One region of the Pseudarthrobacter sp. MDT3-1 genome, then DNA from elsewhere that is predicted to be linked to it. Evidence: predicted binding sites of a transcription regulator. Region 1 holds the regulator's gene; the other holds the start of a gene.
The links. The regulator Rex, encoded in region 1, represses fermentation and respiration genes when NADH is low (regulators of the CRP and FNR family bind a similar motif). The targets are predictions, from matches to a motif close to CTTGTGAANNNNTTCACAAG.

Region 1 (10,865 bases):
ACGCCGTCGCGGGGGAGTGGGCCTCCGAGTTCCTCACCGCCCTGGGCCTGCCCAAAAACCTGTTCCCGCCGCTGATCGAGCCCGGCGAAACCGTAGGCACGCTGCTGCCGGAGATCGCGTCCAGGGTGGGTCTGCCGGCCGGCACCAAGGTGGTGGCCGTCGGCTCGCACGACACCGCCTCCGCCGTCGCCGCCGTCCCGTCTGAGAAAGAGAATTTCGCGTACATCTCCTCGGGCACCTGGTCTCTGGTGGGGCTGGAACTGGATCAGCCGGTCCTGACCGAGGCCAGCAGGGCAGCGAACTTCACCAACGAGCGCGGCGTGGACGGCACTATCCGCTACCTGAGGAACATGGGCGGGCTATGGCTGCTCAGCGAATGCCAGCGGACCTGGGCCGCGGAGGGCTTCATCCCGGAACTCGCTGATCTGCTGGCCGCCGCAGCGGCGTTGCCTCCGGGTGGCCCGCAGATCAATCCGGACGATTCCGCCTTCATCGCCCCGGACAACATGCCGGAGCGCATCCGCGCCACAGTCCGCCACACCGGGGAACAACTGCCTGATGACCCCGCGGCCATCACCCGCTGCATCATGGACAGTCTCGCCACGGGCTACGCGCGCACCATCGCGGACGCCGAACGCCTGGCAGACCGCACCGTGGACATCGTCCACATCGTGGGCGGCGGATCCCAAAACAGACTCCTCTGCCAACTCACGTCCGACACCACCGGCAAAAAAGTGGTGGCCGGGCCGGTGGAAGCGACCGCCCTCGGCAACATCCTGGTCCAAGCCAGGGCCGCCGGGCACGTCAGCGGGGGGCTCACGGAACTGCGCCGACTGGTGGTGTCTTCGCACGAGCTGCAGACGTTCACGCCGCAGCTTTCGCGGCTGTAGCACCCGCCACCCAGCAGCACCTATCAAGCGCGACAGGACCGGACAGCAGCATGCCCCTCTTCGACCTTCCCCTTGACCAGCTCCGCGGCTACACCTCGAGGGTCACGCCGCCCGCCGATCTGCAGGACTTTTGGGACGCCACGCTCGACGAGGCCCGGACGTTCCCGCTCAACGCAACGTTCGGGCCGGTCGAGAACCACCTGTCGGTCATCGACACCTTCGACGTGACGTTCGCCGGCTACGGCGGTGCACCCATCAAGGGCTGGCTGCACCTCCCGGCGAATCGGCGCGCCGGAAGCCGGCTGCCCGTCGTCGTCCAGTACGTCGGCTACTCGGGCGGCCGCGGCCTCGTCAACCAGGACACCAAATGGGCGCAGGCCGGCTATGCGCATTTCATCATGGACACCCGCGGCCAGGGCTACGGCGGGATCCTCGGCCAAACGGCGGATCCCCACCCGTCCGCGGGCGAGGTGGCCTACGCGGGGCTGATGACCAGGGGTGCCGGCAGCCGCGAGGACTACTACTACCGCCGCGTGTACGTGGACGCGTTCCGTGCGGTGGAAGCTGCCCAGTCCCACGCTGAGGTGGACCCGTCGCGCGTGGTCCTGGCGGGAGTCAGCCAAGGTGGCGGCATCGTGGTGGCGGTTGCGGGGCTGGTGGCGGGCAGGCTCGACGGCGTCATCGCCGCGCTGCCCGACGTCCCCTTCCTGCAGGACTTCCCCAGGTCCATAGACATCGCGGCCCGCGGCCCCTATCCGGAAATCGCGGCGTTCCTGGGCAGGCACCGGGACCGGTATGAGCCGATGCTCGCGGTCCTGAACTATTTCGACGGCGTCAACCTTGCGCGGGCGGCCACCGCACCGGCCCTGTACTCGGTGGCGCAGATGGACGATGTCTGCCCGCCCTCCACCGTGTTCGCCAGCTTCAACGCCTACGGCAGCGGCTCCGCGGCACAAAAGGATATCGAGGTCTACCGGTTCAACAACCACGAGGGCGGCCAGGGGCACCACTGGATCGGGCAGCTGCAGTACCTCCGCGAGCTCCTGGCCTGACTCTCAAGTGACCAAGTAGGTAGCGCCATCTGTCGTTTTGGACGCTCAAAACGACAGATAGCGCTACTCAGTTGGGGGACGAGCGACTGACTTAAGCCCGGATTTCCATGTGTGACGGCCGTGATTTTGCGGCTGTCACAGCCCGCGGTTATGGTTTGCCTATGACAAACCGTTGGTATGCGTATTTTTCGTTGGCTCTGGAGGAGCCCGCGTCTAACTGACACGCATCCATCTTCCTTCAGAGCCAACAGGGCAGAGATCATTCTCTGCCCTTCGCCATTTCTCCGGCGGGTTCTGATCTGGGCCCGCTTCCTATCTGGAACAGGACCCGAACATGAGCACCGCGACAGCCACTCCCTCAAAATCCACGTCCAATCTGCGCGTCAGCGAATTCACGCCGCTGCCCACGCCCCAGGAGCTCATCGCCGAGCTGCCCCTGGATGCCCGGGTGACAGACGTCGTCGAGCGTGGCCGCGACGAAGTCCGGGCCATCATGGACGGCGTGGATGACAGGCTGCTGGTCATCGTGGGCCCGTGCTCCATCCACGATCCCAAGGCTGGACTGGAATACGCCCGCCGCCTGGTCAGCCAGGCCGAGAAGCACCGTGGCGACCTCCTGATCGTGATGCGCACCTACTTCGAAAAGCCCCGCACGACGGTGGGCTGGAAGGGCCTGATCAACGATCCTCGCCTGGACGGCAGCCATGACATGGTCACCGGGCTCCGGACCGCCAGGGAATTCCTGCAGCAGGTCACCGCGCTGGGACTGCCCACCGCCACCGAATTCCTGGAACCCATCAGCCCCCAGTACATGGCGGACCTCATCTCGTGGGGAGCCATCGGGGCGCGCACCACCGAGAGCCAGATCCACCGCCAGCTTGCCTCCGGTCTCTCCATGCCCATCGGCTTCAAGAACGGGACCGACGGCGACCTCCAGGTTGCGCTCGACGCGTGCGGCGCCGCCGCTGCCGCCCAAGCATTCCTGGGGATCGACGGCGATGGCCGGGCCGCGCTGGTGGCCACTGCCGGGAACCCGGACACCCACGTCATCCTCCGAGGTGGACGGAAGGGCCCCAATTACTCAGCGGCCGACGTCGAAAGCGCCTCCGCCAAGCTCGCCGGCAAGGGGCTCAACCCCCGGCTGATCGTGGACGCCAGCCACGCCAACAGCGGCAAGAGCCACCACCGGCAGGCGGAAGTGGCGCTGGAAATCGGCGCACAGCTGGAGGACGGCGGCGAGGCGGCACAGGCCATCGCGGGTGTCATGCTGGAGAGCTTCCTGGTGGGCGGAGCCCAGAACCTGGATGTCACCGAGCATGCGGCGGGCCGGGCGGAACTGGTCTACGGGCAGAGTGTCACGGACGCGTGCATGGATTGGGACGTCTCCGTTTCGGTCCTCGATCAGCTCGCGGCGTCCGCCCGGAAGCGCCGGACCGCTTAATGATTGCCCGGATGACTTTCACTACAGCCCCATGAACCTCTAGAGTATCTAACACATGGTTGGTGGATGGCTCAGCATCGGCACACCGAAATATGAATCAAAGCTGGGGTACTGTCGTCATCCATCAGCAAAGGAATAGGGAAATGTCCGCAGAACAGAACTTCTCGAACGCGAAGTTCCTGACCGTGGCCGAAGTGGCCGAGGTCATGCGCGTCTCCAAAATGACCGTCTATCGGCTGGTCCACTCCGGCGAAATGCCCGCCGTGCGTTTCGGCCGGTCGTACCGGGTGCCGGAGAGCGCCGTCGAGCAGTACCTCAAGGGTGCTGTGGTGGACGGGCACTCCGAAACCGCCTGAGCATTACCTGCGGTCAGTGGGCATCGCCAAGAAGCGGTACCCTGTTAAGGAACGTTTTACGTCATTGTAAGAATCTGTCAGTTGTTTCAGTCTGTAGCTCTGTCCACGGACCATTTCCATCAGACAGGTACTGCATCTAGTTTGTGAGGAACTTTCGTGGGTTCAGTTATTAAGAAGCGTCGCAAGCGTATGGCCAAGAAGAAGCACCGCAAGTTGCTTCGTAAGACCCGTCACCAGCGCCGCAATAAGAAGTAGAGATACTTCGACAAGCGTGAAATGCCCGTTGCCTATCCGGCAGCGGGCATTTTTTGTCTCCGCGAGGTCGCCATCGACGTTTCACCGTCGCTTAGCGTTCAGCCTTTCCCAACCCTCGCAAGCTCGGGCCGGGACCCGCGGGCTTTCACTTCCGCCGATAGGCGGTCCGGCGGTCGCTGGGCGACCTCTGTCCCGCGATCGACGGCGATGCGCTCCTACGCGAAACATCGACGGCGACCGCTGTGGCGGCAGCTTATGCCCGGGGGCCGCGCATCCGGGAGTATCCGCGCCAGAGCCCGTAGACGGCGCCGCCGGCCGTTGCTGCCTTGAGCCCCAGGGTGGCGGCGCGGCGGCCCGCACGGAAGTCGTAGACCGGCCAGTTGTTGTCCCGAGCGTGGCGGCGGAGCCTGGCATCAGGGTTGATGGCTACCGGGTGCCCCACGAGGGTCAGCAGCGGGATGTCATTATATGAGTCGCTGTAGGCCCAGCACCGCTTGAGGTCCAGGCCTTCGGCGTGGGCCAGGGCCTGCACTGCCACTGCCTTGGCGGAACCGTGCAGGATGTCGCCCACCAGCCGGCCGGTGTACATGCCGTCGGCAACCTCGCCCACGGTGCCCAAGGCTCCGGTCAGGCCGAGCCTGGTGGAAATGACCGCGGCAACCTCGATGGGGGTTGCGGTAACCAGCCAGACCCGCCGGCCCACGCGCAGGTGCTGCTGCGCCAGTGCCTTGGCGCCGGGCCAGATCCTGGACGCGATCATTTCGTCGTAGACCTCTTCGCCCAGGGCCTTGACGTCTTCCACGGTGATGCCCTCGGCGAGGGTGAGGGCGGAGTCGCGGACAGCGTGGACATCGTCCATGTTCTCGCCGCGCGCCACAAATTTGAACTGCTTCCATGCGAACCCCGCAGCCTGCGTCAGGGTGAAGGCGCCGCGTTGGTGCATCTTGCGGGCAACATGGAAGAGGCTGGCGCCTTTCATGAGGGTGTTATCGACGTCGAAGAAGGCGGCTTCGCCGGTCTGCATCAACGCATCCGGCTGGGTCACCACAGCGACGTACTTCTCCTCGGGCATGTCCACGAGTCTAGTCAATACTCGGTGACCAAGATTTCAGTGCCAGCGCGAGTGCCAGCGCTCGCCCGGATACCCGCGTCGCCGTACGCCCCGCCGTCGGCCGCTGTCCTCTGCCCAGCTCTCTGCCCTGAAGGGCGATACGGTTAAGGCATGGCAAAACCCGAGGTAGTCCTCATCACCAAAGCAGACTGTCACCTGTGTGCAGGAGCGCGCGACGCCGTCGGACGCGTTACTGCCTCGCTGGGACTCGGGTGGACGGAACAGCAGGTGGACGAGCTGCCGGAACTGCGTGAGCGGTACGCGGAGGAAATCCCCGTAGTCCTGGTGGATGGAATCCAACGCGATTTCTGGAAGATCGACGAAGCCCGGCTGGAGCGCGTCCTCAAACGCGCCATGGCCCAATCGGAAAGCGGCCTCGCAGAATGACACCGGCTTTGTTGGCACCAGCGGCGGGGCTCTAGAGTGGAGTCACGACGCGATGGGATGGAGGGGATAGTGACTTCACTGGATCCATCTCCCCATGCTGTCCAAGGTACAGAGGCTGGCCACAGTACACAGCCCGTCCACGGTGCCGAGTCCACCAAACAAATACCGCCCGCAGCGGTGGCCCGGCTGACCATCTACCTGCGCGCCCTTAACACGCTGCTGTCCGACGGCGTCGAACGGGTATCTTCGGAATCGCTGGCGGAAGCGTCAGGAGTGAGCTCGTCAACCCTTCGCAAGGACCTTTCCTATGTGGGTTCCTACGGCACGCGCGGAGTGGGCTACGAAGTGCAGTACCTGAGCCGTCACATCTCCGCAGCCCTAGGGCTGACCCACGACTGGAAGGTCGCCATTGTTGGCGCGGGTAACCTCGGCAAGGCCCTGGCCCGTTACGGCGGCTTCGAGTCCCGCGGGTTTGACGTCGTGGCAATTTTCGACGCCGACCAGATGGTGGTGGGCAATGAAGTCGGCTGGCTGCGCGTCAGCGACGCTGCGGACATGGAGGCCGTGTTGCAGCGGACGGGCGCCAACATGGTGGTCCTGGCACTTCCGGCCCACGTGGCGCAGGCCGTGTGCGACCGCGTGGTGGCGGCCGGCGTCCGCAGCATCCTGAGCTTCGCCCCCGTTATGCTGCAAGTCCCCGAGGGCGTCAACCTCCGCAAGGTGGATATGGCCACCGAACTGCAGATCCTCGCCTATCACGCACAACGGGCGCAGACCCCGGACCAGACCGCCTAGTTCGTCGGCGGCTGATGGGGCCCACGTCCGTTAGGGTGTGGATGCGACTCGTTGGTACTACTGCCCGTAGGGGTTGCCAGGCGTGGTGCCCGGGGCGCCGTACGGGTTAGCGAACGGCTGCTGCTTGCGGAAGTAAGGTGCCGCGGCCGGCAGGTAGAGCAGCACGATCGCTGCGATCCCGGCCAGCGTCCCCACGGTTCCAAGGCTCGGTGGTCCGAAGAGGCCGAAAATGGACAGTGCCGCGAAAACGGTACCGAGGATGCGGGCCCAGTTCTTGCCCTTACGGACGAAGAACGCCACCAGCGCGTACAGCCCAGCGCCGATGATGGCGAAGACCACGAGCGACCCGGCGAGGACACCCTTGAAATCGTCAAAGGCAAACTCCGTGCCGGTAGCGCCACCGCTGCGCATGGCGTCTTCGAAGGCGCGGCGCATCGCCGGGTCATCGAGCATGCCAATGCCCATCAGCAGGCTGATGACATACACAACACCCGCGCCAATCAGCAGCCAGAACGAGATGTTGACCAGCTGGGGAACCCCGTTGGATCCCGTGGCCTGCGGCTGCTCGGACGGGTACTGCGTGTAAGGGGACTGCCCGTACGGCTGTTGACCATAAGGCGGAGGCGTGGGCTGGCCGAACTGCGGCGGGTTGTTCTGGCCATACTGCGGGGCGTTTTGCCCGTACTGCGGTCCGTTTTGCCCGTACTGGGGTGCCGGGGGAGTCTGCTGGCCATACTGCGGTGCGTTTTGCCCGTACTGGGGCGCCGGCGGTGTGGGCTGCCCGAACTGCGGGCTGTTCTCGCCGTATCGGGGCGCTGGCGGCTGGTTGCCGGGCTCGGGCTCGTTCGGAACGGGAGGCGGGACAGGCGTGCTCATGAGCGGTCCTTTGCAGGTCGGATGTCAGTTCGGCTGCTGGGTGCAGTCCAACTGGCCTGCCCCCAGTACGGCTTACTTCCCACCGTACCCCCGGCGGGTGCCGCGGGGGATCATTCCGGAGAGGTATTCCCACAGAACTCAGCGGGGGTCGCGCAAGACTGTGTTTCTACTGGATCCGGTCTACGCGCGGCCCTTGGCGGCGTTGAACCAGGCCTGCGAGTTCGGCAGCCACATGAGCACCGTTGCCGCGGCGCTGATGAGGAAGCCCAGCCAGTTGTTGCCGATGCCTTGGCCCATGCCGCCGCCGCCCACGCTGCCGCCAAGCACGGCGAGCACCAGCGAAACGCCGGCCACGATGGTCAGCGCAAGTCTTGCCCATTCCTTGCCCTCCTTCATCTTCAGGACCAGGACAATCTGGGCCGCCGCCAGGGCCAGTGCCACCAGGACGAGCAGGAGGACCACAACGGCCAGCCCGGGTGCCACGACGAACAACGCCAGCGAACCCAACACGCCGAACAGGCCGCCAAGGACTCCCAGCATGCCGCCGATGAGCCAGATCCAGTACGAGACCTTGAGCTCGGTGGGCAGCCCGGTCACGCTGAACATGCCGGAGAACCCGGCCTTGGGCATAACGTCGTTGAAGTTGCGGGGGCCGTCGGTTGGCATCTCAAAACGGAAGCCGCCCGGCTGGCCCGGCTGGTTGTATGGCTGGCCGGGCTGCGGGTAGGCCTGGCCCGGCGCGGGATAAGCCTGGCCCGGCTGCGGGTAGGCGGGTGGCGGCTGGTAGCCGGCCGGAGGAACGTTCCGGGCAGGAGGAACGTGGCCGGCAGGCGGCTGAGTGGCAGGCGGCTGAGTGACGGGCGGCTGGGCGCCGGGTTGCTCGGCGTCGGGCTGCTGGGGCTGCTGGGGCTGCGGTACTTCACTGTTGCTCATGGGTCACACTGTAGACCGCGGATCCGCCGGTATCTAGGGGATAAAACAAAGCACCCCGGCCGCCAGATTCCGGGGAAACATGGCGGCCGGGGTGCTTCAGGAAGAAAACTATGCTGCGGGTGCGATGAACGCGAGCTCCAGGTTGACGGCAACCTTGTCGCTGACCAGCACGCCGCCGGCTTCCAGCACGGCGTTCCAGGTCAGGCCGAAGTCCTTGCGGCTGATGGTGGTTTCGGCGGAGACGCCGGCGCGGGTCATGCCGAACGGGTCCACGGCCACGCCGTTGAACTCGGTCTCAAGGGCAACGGGGCGGGTGACGCCCTTGATGGTGAGGTCCCCGGTCAGCTCGTAGCTGTTGCCCTTGGCCACGAGGCTGTTGGAGACGAAGGAGATTTCCGGGAAGGCCTCGACGTCGAAGAAGTCTTCGCCGCGGACGTGGCCGTCGCGGTTGACATCGCCGGAGTCGAAGCTGGCGGTCTGGATGGTGGCGCTGATTTTGGAATCGGCCACGTTGTCGGCGAGGTCCAGGGTTGCCACGGCATCCTTGAACTGGCCGCGGACCTTGCTGATGCCTGCGTGCCGGACGGTGAAGGCGATCTCGCTGTGCGAGTTGTCAAGGGTCCAGGTGCCGGTGGTGACGTCTGCGGGAAGAGTCATGGTGTTTCTCCTTGGGTTTGTCGGGTGGTACGTCCGGATAGCTTGACGCTTCATCTGTTGAATCCTCAACTATCCGCTGCATCCAGTATAAACATGCATTTGCATGTTTTGTTCCCCGTTCCGGAACATTTTTCCAAAAGTTTGAGTTCTACTGGATGTAGAAGATTTCGGATAGCACGCCATCTTTGAGAAACTGGTAAACATGCCCCAATCCACTGTCCATCTGCTCCGCCACGGCGAGGTCCACAATCCTGACCGCGTTCTGTACGGCAGGCTGCCCGAATTCCACCTCTCCGAGCTGGGCCGCGAAATGGCGCAGATGCTCGCCGCCCACTTCGCCGAACGTGCCGCGCGCGGGGCAAGGATCGTCTATCTCGCGGCGTCGCCGCTGGTCAGGGCGCAGGAAACAGCGGCCCCCACGGCGGAGGCGCTTGGTCTGGAACTCCACACGGACAGCCGCATCATTGAAGCGGAAAACTACTTCCAGGGCATGAAGGTCACCAAGGCCGAGCTCCGGAAGCCCAAGCACTGGCCCCACCTGGTCAACCCGTTCCGGCCGTCCTGGGGCGAACCGTACAAGGCACAGGCCGCGCGCGTCATGTCAGCTGTTGAGGACGTCCGGCTCCGGGCCATCGAACTGGCCGCCGGGGACTACGGAACCGATGGCCCGGAAGCCATCATGGTCAGCCACCAGCTCCCCATCTGGGCCACCCGCCTCAGTGCCGAAGGCAGGCCGCTGTGGCATGACCCGCGCAAACGCGAGTGCACGCTGACGTCCATCACCTCCCTGGTGTTCGACGACGACGGCTCGCTCCTGCGCGTTGAGTACAGTGAGCCCGCTGCCGTACTTCTTCCCGGTGCCGCCAGCACCCCCGGAGCCTGACATGACTGGCCCTCGCGCAACGTCCCGCGCAATTTCAGGCACAGCGTCCCGCCGTGCCGTTCTCGCGGCCGGCGGGGCCGCCCTGACCGCCCTGACCCTGGGCCTGTCCGCCTGTGCGCAGGAAGACGCCCTCGCCAAGCAGGCCAAAGCCGGCGACAACAAGAACTACGTGGCCGGGGACGGCTCGGTGACCGAGTTCACCGCGGCGGACCGCAAGGCCGCCGTCGCCATTAACGGCACGCTGTTCAACGGCACCCAGATAGCCCCCGCGGACTTCCAGGGCAAGGTGACGGTCCTGAACTTCTGGTTCGCCGCCTGCGCACCCTGCCGCGTTGAAGCACCCATCCTGGAAGAGCTGCACAAGGACTTCAAGGACCAGGGCGTGCAGTTCTTCGGCGTCAACCTCCGCGATGAAAAAGGCACCGCAGAGGCCTTCGACAAGACCTTCAACCTGACCTACCCCAGCTTCGACGACAAGAACGGCGGCGTGCTCCTGGCCGTTTCCGGCCTGGTCCCGCCGGGGGCAGTCCCCACCACGCTGGTCCTGGACAAGCAGGGCCGCGTGGCCTCGCGCGTGCTGGGCGAAATCCAGAAGGGCACCCTCAAAGCCCTCATCACCGCCGCCGTGGCAGAGTAGCGGCGGCCCGGACCGTGAACAGCCCCTTCGCCGAAACCATCCTGAACGGCTCGCTCCTGCTTGCCATCCCGGTGGCGCTGCTCGCCGGCCTGGTGTCCTTCCTGTCGCCGTGCGTGCTGCCCCTGGTGCCCGGCTACCTAGGCTACGTCACGGGCCTGAGCGGCGTGGACCTGGAGAAGCAGAAGCGCGGCCGGATGCTGGCGGGCATCGGGCTTTTTGTGCTGGGGTTCTCGGTGATTTTCGTGCTTCTGGGCGGCGCGTTCGGCCAGCTCGGCACCCTGATCACCGGCTCGCAGAATGCCTGGATCACACAGCTCCTGGGGCTCCTGGTCATCCTCATGGGTGTGGTGTTTATGGGCGGTTTCGGCTGGCTGCAGCGTGATGCGAAGATCCATGCCAAGCCGCCGGCCGGCCTGTGGGGCGCGCCGTTGCTGGGCCTCACGTTCGGCCTGGGATGGGCCCCGTGCATCGGCCCCACCTACTCCGCCGTCCAGCTCCTGAGCCTGTCCGGCGGTTCCTCCGCCGCCAAAGGTGCCCTCCTGGCATTTGTCTACAGCCTGGGCCTGGGCATCCCCTTCCTGCTGATCGCCCT
Region 2 (10,865 bases), on a different contig from region 1:
GGCAGCAGCCGCATCCCAGTTGCCAAGCACCAGGTGGGTACGCGCCAGCCAGGCCTCGGCCCACAGGGAAATCCGCATCGAGCCGCCACGGTACTCAGTGGGAGCAGCCGCCTCGAAGTTAATCAACGCTGACTCAACGTTGTCAAGGCGCAATGCCAGCCAGCCGGCACCCATCTGGACCCGCTGCTTCTGGGCGTTCTCGGCAGCATGTTCGAAGGCCCGGTGATAGGAGGCCTCCGCCTCCGAAAGCCGGCCCTGTGCATACAGGCCCAAGCCGTAGATTGCCTCTGACTCAATGTGCGCAGGGGTTCCCGGCTGCGTAAGTTCCATCGCCCGTTCGGCCCAGCCGGTAATCAGCGGGCCGTCCCAGGACGCTACCCCGTGCAGGACGAAGCGCTGCGCCACCTGCGCGGCGGCCGCGGGATCACGCTGCGGGTTGCAGGTGCGCCACGCCATCTCCAGCTGCGTCTGCGCGCTGTCATTTTGTCCCGACACAGTAGAGAGGTATCCCAGGACTGAGGAGCGGAGCGGTGAGGACGGCAGGGCGTCCACTGCCGCGCTCCACATTTGGGCCTGGGCTATATTGCCGGAACCCACCAGGGCGTCCACGGCTCTCAACAGCCTGTCGTTCCGGGAACGGGTGTCCTGGGAAAGCCGGGACGCGGAGAACAGCGCCGTCGAGGCATCCTGCCACACCCCCAGCAGGGCCTGGCCCCGGGCGTGCTCCTCCAACTCCTCAGCAAGGGCCTCGTCTGCTCCGGGAGTCGCTGAGACGCGGTGGCCCAGACGTTCACCCTCGGGCTGCACGGCCTCAGCTGCCAGCCGGTGCAGCGCGATGCGCCGGCTGGGGACGATCTGTTCGTAGATGGCCTGAGCTGTGCCTGGTTCAAAGAACACAACGGAAGAACGGGCCTGATCAACAGTCAACCCCAGCAGCCCTGCCCGGTGTCCCTCGTCGAGTACCTCCATGACCGACTCCAGCCCGCTGACCTGGGAAACCTCCGCCAGACCCGCGCTGCGTCCGAGCACGGACGCAGCCTCTGCCACAGAGACCAGCCCGGGAGACGCGGCCGCCAGGACGCTGCGCATCCGGGCGCGCACCCGGGAGCTCGGAGGCAGGGTAGGAAACCACGTCTGCCACGTCTCCGCTGGTAACTCCTGGAGCAGCTCGACGACCGGTTGCGCAATTCCGCCGGTGTGCTGGACCAGACCGTGGGCCGCCGTGGCACTAAGGTCGATGCCGAGCCTCGTCCGGGCAAGATGCTGGACCTGCTTGGGCGTGAGCGGATCCAGCGGGATCCGGGTGACCTGATGACCTGAAAGGAAGTCCAGGGCACCTACGGGGACACGTGTTGCGTCATCGGGGTTGATCGTGAGCAGGAACAGAATCATTTTTCCGTGCAGCCGGCGCATGACGAAGGTGAGGATGCGCAGGCTCTCGGCGTCGAGTTTGTGAACGTCGTCGACGGCGACAACTACGGTGCCGTGCGACTGCAGTCCTTCAAGGTGGGCGCTGAGCGTCGAAGCGTAATTGACCACCTGGGCCGGCATGAGAGCCGCGACGGGGCCAGCGGGAACCGGCGGGCCGCCGTCGTAATCCTTTGCCGAGCGAAGCGGCGCGGCGAGCATAAGCTGGGAGTAACCGGCGAGGGCAAACTGCGCCTCCCATTCGTCGCCCATGGCGGACAGTACGCGGACACCACGGACCCCGGTGCGGCAGTGCTCAAGGAATAAATCGAGCACTGCGGTCTTCCCGGAGCCCGATGGCCCGGAGATCACCACTGCGCCCACATGTCCCTTGCGGACAGTGCGGAGAATCTCCAACAGCTCCTCGAAGACCTCCCGCCGGCCAACGAGCGGAAGGTCCTCCGCCATTTCACCGCTTATGGAGCCCGTCGTCATGACCGCAATCCTACTGGAGCGGACCGTACGGCCCTGGCGGCGGGAATTCATCACGGCGGCCTTAGCCCAGGTCCCCGCCAGCAACTGGAAGGATGGTTCCGGTGAGGTAAGACGCTTCATCTGATCCAAGGAATACGATCGGCGCGGCCTGTTCGTCCAAGGTCCCGTAGCGCTTGAAAAAGGAAGAATCCACGGTTTGGTCAACGATCACCTGGTACCAGGCCTTTTCCGTGGAGGATTCGGCCTCGGGCCCCCGCTTGACCTTGCGGGGCGGCGCCTCGGTACCCCCCGGTGCGGTTGCGACCACGCGGATGCCTCGTCCGCCCACCTCCATTGCCAACGACTGCGTTAAGGCATTGACTCCGCCCTTCGCCGCTGCATAGGGCACCCGGTGCAGCCCGCGGGTGGCCACCGAGGAAACGTTGACGATGGTACCGGAGCCCTGTTTCAGCATGGCCGGCAGCACCGCCCGGCAGGTCCAGAGGGTGGGAAAGAGTGAGCGGCGGATTTCCTTCTCGATCTTCTCCTCGTCGTACTCTTCGTACGGGCGGGCCCAAATCGTGCCGCCGACATTGTTGACCAGTACGTCCACCCGGCCGTGGGCGGCCAGCGCAGCCTCCACGGCCTGCTGCGCACCTGCGAAGGTCTCAAGATCTGCGGTCACCGAGGTAGCCGAGCCTACTGAACCGGAACCCTGGGCCGCCTCCTCGATCCCTTGCGCCACCTCATGGACCAGGTCGGACCGGTCCACGAGGACAACGGCGCCGCCCTCGGCCCCGATCCGCTCCGCTACCTTCTGGCCAATGCCCTGGGCGGAGCCGGTCACAAGAGCCACCTTGCCGGCATAACGGCCAGGAGTAATGAACTGTCCAGCATATGGCTGCGTCATCAGTGGGCGGCCTTGGCATCGATCGCGTTCGCCATGGTGTCCTTGGCGTCGTGTGCATGGGCCATGATGACCTCGCGCGCCCGCGCCTTGTCCTGACGTTCGAAGGCGTCAACGATATCCAGATGGTCCTGCGTGACCCGCATGAAGATGCTGGTTCCCGCCTCGAAGGCCGCCGCCATCTGAGCATGGACGTCGAGCCGGCGGTAGGACTCGAGCAGCATGGGGTTGTCGCAGACCATAAAGAGGTATTCGTGGAACTCCTCGTTGGTCCGCGCGAACTCATCCGGGTCCTGGATGGTGCCACCGGTGACAAAGCGCGTGGTGGCCTCGGCAAGCCGGCGGAACTGGTGCAGCTGCTCCTGGCTGAGCCGGCCCAGCATCAGCTCGCTCACTGCGAGCTCCAGGCCCATGCGCGCGTCGAGCTGGGCAAAGCTGTCCTCCTTGCGGAAATCCAGCCGGCCGGTCTCGAGGGACGAGACGGCCTCGCTACGGCTCATGGTGTCGCCTTCCGCCTCGATCTTCGCCACGGCTGCCGGTGCACCTGTCTCCGCGTCGCCGCCGGTGGTCTCCTTCGGGGCAAACCGCTCGAAATAGAAGTTGGCGGGCTTGATGCCCTCGGAGTCCAGCCACTTCGACACGGCATTGACCATGGGAGGCGGCCCGCAAAGATAGATGTCAACATCGCCGTCGAACAGGTGCGCGGGCGCAATGATCTGGGTGACATAACCCGTGTTTGGAGCAGACGTGCCCGGTTCGGAAGCAATGTAGTCCCACGTGAATCCGGGCAGCTTCGCCTCATATTCCCGCAGCCAGTCCAAGCCAACGATGTCCGCCTCGCGGGTCAAACCATAAATTAGGTGGACGGGCACCGACTGCGGATTCTCGGAGAGCTTCTCAAGGATGGACAAGAGCGGGGCCAGGCCGGTACCGCCTGCCAGGAGCAGCAGGGGTCGCTTGGGCTCGCGCAGGAAGAACGAGCCGTAGGGACCCGTGAATTCTATGGTGTCGCCCACCGCTGCCCTGTCGCGCAGGTATTCGGACATCGCACCTTGGGGCGTCACCCGCACCATGAACGACGCATCGTGCACCTCGGGGCCGCTGCTGAAGGAATAGGAACGCTCCGCGTCGGTTCCGGGGACCTTGACGTTGACGTACTGGCCCGGAAGGAAGGCCAGAGCATCCCGGTTTTCCACGTCCAAGGTGAAGGACACCGTTGTTTCCGTGTGCTTGTTGAGTTCCTTCACGGTGGAAGTGAAGGTGGTGGCCGAGGTCTTCGCCGACTCCGACGTGGCAGGGATCTGAATGGCCAGATCGGACTCCGGCACTGCCTGGCAGGTGAGCATGTAGCCCTTTTCGAGCTCCTCCTCCGTCATGGCGTCGTCAATGTAATCACCCGGATCGAAGGAACCGGAATCGCAAAACGCCTTGCAGGTGCCGCACGCACCATCACGACAGTCCGACGGAATGTTGATGCGTGCCTTGTACGCGGCGTCCATCACGGTCTCGTAGTCGCCGACCTTGATGACTTTGGTGACGCCATCCTCGAAGCTGAGGGCTACTTTGTGGCCCATGATTTCCTCCTGGCTGGGGATCGCGTCGTAGCGACCCGGGAAAGTGTGGATGTGCCCGCCGGGCACGGTTTTGAAACGGTCAAGGCCGGGGCCGGGCGGGCACCGGCACGCTGCCGTCAGATCATGTAGACGTCAACCACGTGGTGGATGTAGTCATTCTTGAGGACGACCTTCTTCTTCATGATCACCGGCTCCCCGCCGGCAAGATCGATCGTGTAGAAGCTGGTCCCGAAGTACGTGTCCGTTGTGTTGTAGCGGAAGTACAGGGTGAACCAGTTGAAGCGCACCTTTACCTGGTCGCCGTCGTGCTCCACGATCTCGATGTTTGTGATGTTGTGCCCGGTGCGGGGCTCCGGGAGGGAGGTGGCCGAGGACCGGTCCGTCTTGATCCGGAAGACCCGGTCCTCAATGCCGCCGCGGTTATCGTAGTAAATGAGCGAGATCTCGTTTTGCGGGTCCTCGGTCAGCCGGTCGTCGACGTCCCATGCGGGCATCCAGAACTCGGAGTCCGGGTGGTAGCACTGGAGCCAGTCATCAAATTGGCGCTCATCCAGCAGCCGGGCCTCCCGGTACAGGAAGGCACGGACGGTTTCGAGCGTGGCGATCTCTTCGGCGGTCTTGAGCGCCGGAGCAGGTTTTGTCAGGTTGATCATGGGTTATGCACTCTCTCTGGTTCGACGTGGACGCGGTCAGGCAGTGACGGGGAGGCTATCCAAAGCGGAGCGCTCCGCCTCCGCCAAGCCCCGGTCCATGACTTCCTTCCAGTACCCGTGCTGGATCGGGTAGAGCCCCTCGTCCTCCGTGCGCACCCCGGAGGCTATGACCTTGGTCATACCCAGCGCCCGGGCCTGCTCGTCGGGGCCGGCGATCTCGTGGGTGGACCCGCGCGTCATGTCGTTCCACGGCGCCGAGGTGGCCCAGTAAGTCTTGTTGCAGGATCGGAACTCTTCGAGGTCGTCGGGGGTGGCCATGCCCGTCGCGTTGAAGAAGTCCTCGTACTGGCGGATGCGCTTGGAGCGGTTCTCCTGGGATTCGCCCTTGGGTGCGATGCAGTAAATGGTGACCTCGGTCTGGTCCGCGGAGATGGGGCGGAAGTGGCGGATCTGGGAGGAGAACTGGTCCATGATGTAGACATTCGGGTACAGGCACAGGTTCCGCGAGATGTTGATCATGAAGTTGGCCATTTCCTCGCCGTACTTCGCCACGAGCTCCTCGCGGCGGTCCCACAGCGGGCGGTCCTCGGGGTTGGTCCACTCCTGCCATAGCAGCAGGTGGCCGTGGTCGTAGGAGTAGAAGCCGCCCTTGACCTTGCCCCACTTGCCGGCGTCCATGGCCTTGGTCTTGTTGGCGGAGTCGCCTGCGCTGCGGCGGGCGGTGGTGGCAGCGTAGTTCCAGTGCACGGCGGTGACGTGGTAGCCGTCGGCGCCGTTCTCCGCCTGCACCTTCCAGTTGCCGTCATATGTGTAGGTGGATGAGCCGCGCAGCACTTCGAGTCCCTCCGGGGACTGGTCCACGATGGAGTCGATCACCTTGGTGGCGTCACCCAGGTGCTCTTCGAGCGGGAGCACGTCCGCCTTCAAGGAACCAAAGAGGAAACCGCGGTAGGAGTCGAAGCGGGCAACCTTGGTGAGGTCGTGGGAGCCCTCTTTGTTGAAAGTCTCCGGGTAGCCGGCGTTGCGGGAGTCCTTGACCTTCAGCAACTCACCGGAGTTCTTGAAGGTCCAGCCATGGAACGGGCAGGTGAAAGTGGTGCGGTTGTCCGTCTTGCGGCGGCACAGCATCGCGCCGCGGTGGGAGCAGGCGTTGACGATGCAGTTCAGGTTCTCGTCCTTGTCGCGGGTGATTACTACGGGAGTGCGGCCGATGTTCGTGGTGAAGTAGTCCCCCACATTGGGGATCTGGGACTCATGGGCGAGATAAACCCAGTTGCCCTCGAAGATGTGCTTCATCTCCAGTTCGAAAATATCCTCATCGGTGAAAATTTCGCGCTTGGCCCGGATGACGCCGTTCTCACGGTCGTCGATCACGGCGTCGGAAAGGACCTCACGGACATGGGTCAGGTTCTCGGTCATGGCTGCTCCTTCATTGGAGGGTGCTATACAAATTTGGCGGAAGGTCCGGGCCAGCCGGGGGCGCCGGCGGGGGACGTTGTCAGGCAATCCTGCCCTATCGTGACCACCCTCACATCAGGCAAACACCTAGGTTCGACCAAGGGTGAAATTATGTAGGCTTCATGACTAAAAAGCGGCCAAATTGATATTTGTGGCGTCCTTATCGCGAGGCCTATCATGAGACAGACATCACGCGAAGCCACGTCACCGCGGAATTACACCCCGGCGCACTGAGACTCGCACCGGGTGCAGGAACCCTTCCTCCCCTGTTCAACGAAGAGTATGGAGAACACCATGACTGACACCCAAACGGACGCCCGTAAAGAGGACGAGGGCACTGCCGTCGAAGCCGGTTCAAAGGCCACCGAGCGCTTTACCGCCTCAGGAAAGCTCGCGCAGCTGGACGTGCCGAAGGAAAGGGTGAGCCTGCTGGCAGGGGCACTCATCAAGGCCGCCAACGACATCGTCGTCGAACACGAGGTCACCTACGAGGAATACAACGCACTCAAGGCCTGGCTGATCAAGGTAGGGACAGACGGGGAATGGCCGCTGTTCCTGGACGTGTGGCTGGAACACACTGTCGAGGACGTCAACTCCCAGGACCGTCCGGGCACCGTGGGGACCATTGAGGGACCCTACTACGTCCCCGGCTCCCCCGTGCTCCAGAGCCCTGGCACCGTGGAGATGCGCGAGGACGAGGAGGGCACCCCACTGCACTTCACGGGCCGCTTCACTGATACCGAAGGCAATGCAATCCAAGGTGCCCAGGTGGAAATTTGGCATGCGGACAGCGCCGGGTTCTACTCCCAGTACGCCCCGGGCCTCCCCGAGTGGCTCTTCCGCGCCACGGTCAAGGCGAAGGACGGCGGCCGCTTCGAAATCAACACGATGCGCCCGGCGCCGTACCAGATTCCCACGGACGGAGCTTGCGGGCAGCTGATCAACGCGGCCGGGTGGCACGCCTGGCGCCCGGCGCACATCCACATCAAGGTCTCCGCGCCCGGCTTCCAGCCTGTAACCCAGCAGCTGTACTTCCCCGGCGATCCTCACAACGACGATGACATCGCATCGGCGGTCAAGCCCGAGCTGATGCTGGACCCGCGGCCGCGCACGGACGGCCAGTCCGGCGAAGAAGTGGTCTATGACTACGTCCTCGCCAAGGAAGGCCAGCACAAGTAGGAACCACCGCCCGAAATCGGTGCCGGCGCCTCGGCTCTTGCACGGACGGCGCCCCGGAGTGCCAACTCCGGGGCGCCAGTGTTTTTTTCCGCCGTTCCCAGGAGCCAGAATGCCGCGATCCCGCGAGATCCAGCCCGCTATGCCCCACGCGGAAGCCGCTGTGGCCCCGGAGTCCCAGCCGCTGCTCGAACGCCCGGGGGTTCGCCCCGCGGGGGTGCGCCAATTCCTCCGTGACCTGGGCACGCCCTACGTATCCAACGGGGTGATCGGCCTCATCTTTGCCGGCTCCGGCCCGATAGCGGTCACGCTGGCCGTTGGAACGGCGGGCGGACTTACCCAAGGCCAGCTCGCGTCCTGGGTGTTTGCCATCCTCTTCTCGGGCGGGGCGGCGACCCTGTTCATGTCGCTCCTCTATCGCCAGCCCCTCGGCTTCGCCTGGTCCATTCCCGGCACAGTGCTCTTGGGCCCGTCCCTGCAGCACTTGTCCTTTCCGGAGGTGGTCGGGGCGTTCTTCACGTCCGGCATTCTCATCCTCGGGCTGGGTGCCACCGGAATGGTTCGCCGGATCATGGCAGCCGTCCCGATGCCGATCGTCATGGCCATGGTGGCCGCTGTGTTCCTGAAATTCGGCACCGACGTCGTTGCCTCAGCCCAGGCGAACCCCGTGGTGACTGTCCCGATGGTGGCCGTCTTCCTGGTCCTCTCGGCCGTGCCTGCCCTGGGCAGGTTCATTCCCCCGGTGCTCGGCACCCTTGTGGTCGGTTGCCTGGCCGTGGCGGCAAGTGGTCAGTTTGCCCTCCGGGAAAGCGGACCGATTCTTGCCACCCCGGTCTTCACCCTTCCTGAGTTCACCTGGGCTGCCCAGCTCGAACTGGTTGTTCCCCTGGCCCTCACCGTGCTGTTCGTTCAGAATGGCCAGGGCGTCGCCGTTCTCGGTGCCGCCGGCCACAATCCGCCGATCAATGTCTTCGCCATCGTTTCAGGCGCGTTTTCCTTGCTCAACGCTTGCTGCGGCGCTGTTTCAGCCTGCGTGACCGGCCCCACGAACGCCCTCATGACCTCCTCGGGAAGCAGGCAGCGCCAGTACACAGCTGCAGTGGTGTACGGCGTTCTGGCCATAATCTGCGCCCTCCTGGCTCCCACCCTCACCCGTCTCATGCTCGCCGCGCCCACGGAATTCATCCTGGCCCTGGGCGGCCTTGCGATGCTGAGGGCCCTCCAGCAAGCCTTTTTGACCGCCTTCGCCACAGCCTTCACATTGGGGTCCCTGGTGACCTTCGTCGTGACCATCTCCGGTTTGAGCCTTTTCAACATCCATCCGGCGTTCTGGGGGCTCGTCATCGGCTACATGGTGTCCCGGCTGCTTGAACGCGCGGATCACGCCAAGTCTCAACGCCGGGATTGCTAGCGGCACGTCTTAGGCCTCCTCAATCCTGCTTGGCATCTTCATGCAAATACTGCTCAGCAATTAGTCGCTTGCGGAGATCCAACGACTTTGAGATTCTCGACACCAAATTCGATTCGTAACCGGACTGTTCCCGTCGCCGAATGGTATGCGGAAGCCCCCCGGCGTCGCTGGGCAGAAGAAGCCGAATTGGCTGTTTTGATGATTCCGCCCATCATGATCCGCGTGCTGCTTTCGTGGGCGGTTCCGACGCACGGTATCGACTGGACTCTTCTGCAGCTGGCCAAGGGCTGATTCTGGCAGTTTAAGTGGGGACCGTCGCCCGCGTGCATCGCGGAGACCAAGCCGCAATGAGGCCCGTGATGATCCCCGCGCAGCCCCGCCGACAACGTCCAATTCCAAATCCCCACGGACGGCACAATGGTCCGCCCCAGCGCGGATCACTGCCGGGACAAAAACCGGCCGAGGACGGGAACCGATGGTAAATCCACCTCCGTCGCCATAGCCGGCACGGACGCTCACATCGGGTCCTTCAGAAGCATCGGCTACTCAGCTAGCAAGGCGGCACTTCTTTCCGTCACGCGGAGCCTCGCCAACATTCTTGGGCCCAGAGGAATCCGGGTCAACGCTGTGACCCCGGGCTGGGTCGACAGCGGCATCATCAGCGAATCATACGAAGCAGCAAGCCTGACTCCGCTGGGTCGAAACGGAGCACCTGGAGACATAGCCTCGGTCGTCGCTTTTCTACTAAGCCCGGAAGCAGCGTTCATCGTCACTGACGGCGGCTACAGCGGTGTGGACTACAACATGAAGCAAGAAAATGACCTTCTTGGCTAAGCCTTTCCGCGTACACGGAATGGTGGCTATTCAGCGGGCAGTTTTCCGGTGGCCCGGGCTCGAAAGGGCCGTGCGCCGCAATGTGGCGTCCACGACCAGATCCCTGAACGCATTAACCGGTCCCGGCGTCCCGCATAAGGGGCCTTCGGCCCGGTCGCGCGGTGAGCACGCGCTCAGCACAAGCCCAAGGATGCTCTCTGTCCGCCGCTGACGGAATTTCTTGCCAGTGGCCGGACCACCCACATAAGCTCAGCCGTGTGAGTGGCCGGGACGGCAATCCGAGAAGCGGAACCGACCAGCGACCCGTGAAGGACATCAGCATGGCTACAGGTACTGTCAAGTGGTTCAACGCCGAAAAGGGCTTCGGATTCATCGCCCCCGACGACGGAAGCGCTGACGTGTTCGCACACTATTCGGCAATCGCCTCCAGCGGTTACAAGTCCCTGGACGAGAACCAGAAGGTCCAGTTCGACATCACCCAGGGTCCCAAGGGGCCCCAGGCGGAAAACATCCAGCCGCTCTAGAGCTCCTGGAAGAGACCGGTCAGCCTATGCGGCGGGCCGGTCTCTCGTTGTGTTCGGGCACCTGCGAGGCGACGGCCTTCTGTTCTTCTTCCCGATTCTTGGCCCGCAGCGCCTTCGCTTCGGCCTTCTGGATCGAGGCCCTCGCCGCGTTGACGCCGGCGGAGGCAGAGATCGTCCGGATCTGATTGAGGGCAACGTGGCCAGCTCCCACCGCCAATACAGCGAGGACAGAGACGCCGGTTACCCAGAAGCCGGATGCGGCGATGACGGGAAAATGATGGCTGCGGCGGCGAGCTAAATGGTGGGAAGGCCATGGCAGCAGGGCCCACCAGTTCCTACAACTCGCCCTCGAGGCCGGCCCCGCCTGCCGACTGGCCAGGCTCAGCAAGCTCATGATCAGCTCCGAATCAGTGGCTATGTCATGCCGTTCCCCCCGCTGTCCTGCAT

Region 2: benA (benzoate 1,2-dioxygenase large subunit) is a predicted target of Rex. The motif match lies at 6,531-6,550, and genes of this name have one in related genera.

The regions. Positions count from the first base shown of each region.
Region 1 is NZ_JBTNDX010000020.1:42,083-52,947, reverse strand. Features, by position in the region: gene ACX80X_RS15370 (rhamnulokinase) at 1-890, shown strand, start outside; gene ACX80X_RS15365 (acetylxylan esterase) at 941-1,942, shown strand; gene ACX80X_RS15360 (3-deoxy-7-phosphoheptulonate synthase) at 2,277-3,383, shown strand; gene ACX80X_RS15355 (helix-turn-helix domain-containing protein) at 3,527-3,739, shown strand; gene ACX80X_RS15350 (30S ribosomal protein bS22) at 3,896-3,994, shown strand; gene ACX80X_RS15345 (HAD family hydrolase) at 4,248-5,066, opposite strand; gene ACX80X_RS15340 (glutaredoxin family protein) at 5,217-5,492, shown strand; gene ACX80X_RS15335 (redox-sensing transcriptional repressor Rex) at 5,562-6,287, shown strand; gene ACX80X_RS15330 (hypothetical protein) at 6,345-7,163, opposite strand; gene ACX80X_RS15325 (hypothetical protein) at 7,344-8,096, opposite strand; gene ACX80X_RS15320 (YceI family protein) at 8,205-8,753, opposite strand; gene ACX80X_RS15315 (histidine phosphatase family protein) at 8,956-9,636, shown strand; gene ACX80X_RS15310 (TlpA family protein disulfide reductase) at 9,638-10,273, shown strand; gene ACX80X_RS15305 (cytochrome c biogenesis CcdA family protein) at 10,288-10,865, shown strand, end outside.
Region 2 is NZ_JBTNDX010000041.1:6,313-17,177, reverse strand. Features, by position in the region: gene ACX80X_RS19885 (AAA family ATPase) at 1-1,902, opposite strand, end outside; gene ACX80X_RS19880 (1,6-dihydroxycyclohexa-2,4-diene-1-carboxylate dehydrogenase) at 1,964-2,791, opposite strand; gene benC (benzoate 1,2-dioxygenase electron transfer component BenC) at 2,791-4,362, opposite strand; gene benB (benzoate 1,2-dioxygenase small subunit) at 4,479-5,015, opposite strand; gene benA (benzoate 1,2-dioxygenase large subunit) at 5,052-6,434, opposite strand; gene catA (catechol 1,2-dioxygenase) at 6,756-7,652, shown strand; gene ACX80X_RS19855 (benzoate/H(+) symporter BenE family transporter) at 7,762-9,060, shown strand; gene ACX80X_RS19850 (SDR family NAD(P)-dependent oxidoreductase) at 9,478-9,894, shown strand; gene ACX80X_RS19845 (cold-shock protein) at 10,215-10,418, shown strand; gene ACX80X_RS19840 (hypothetical protein) at 10,438-10,812, opposite strand.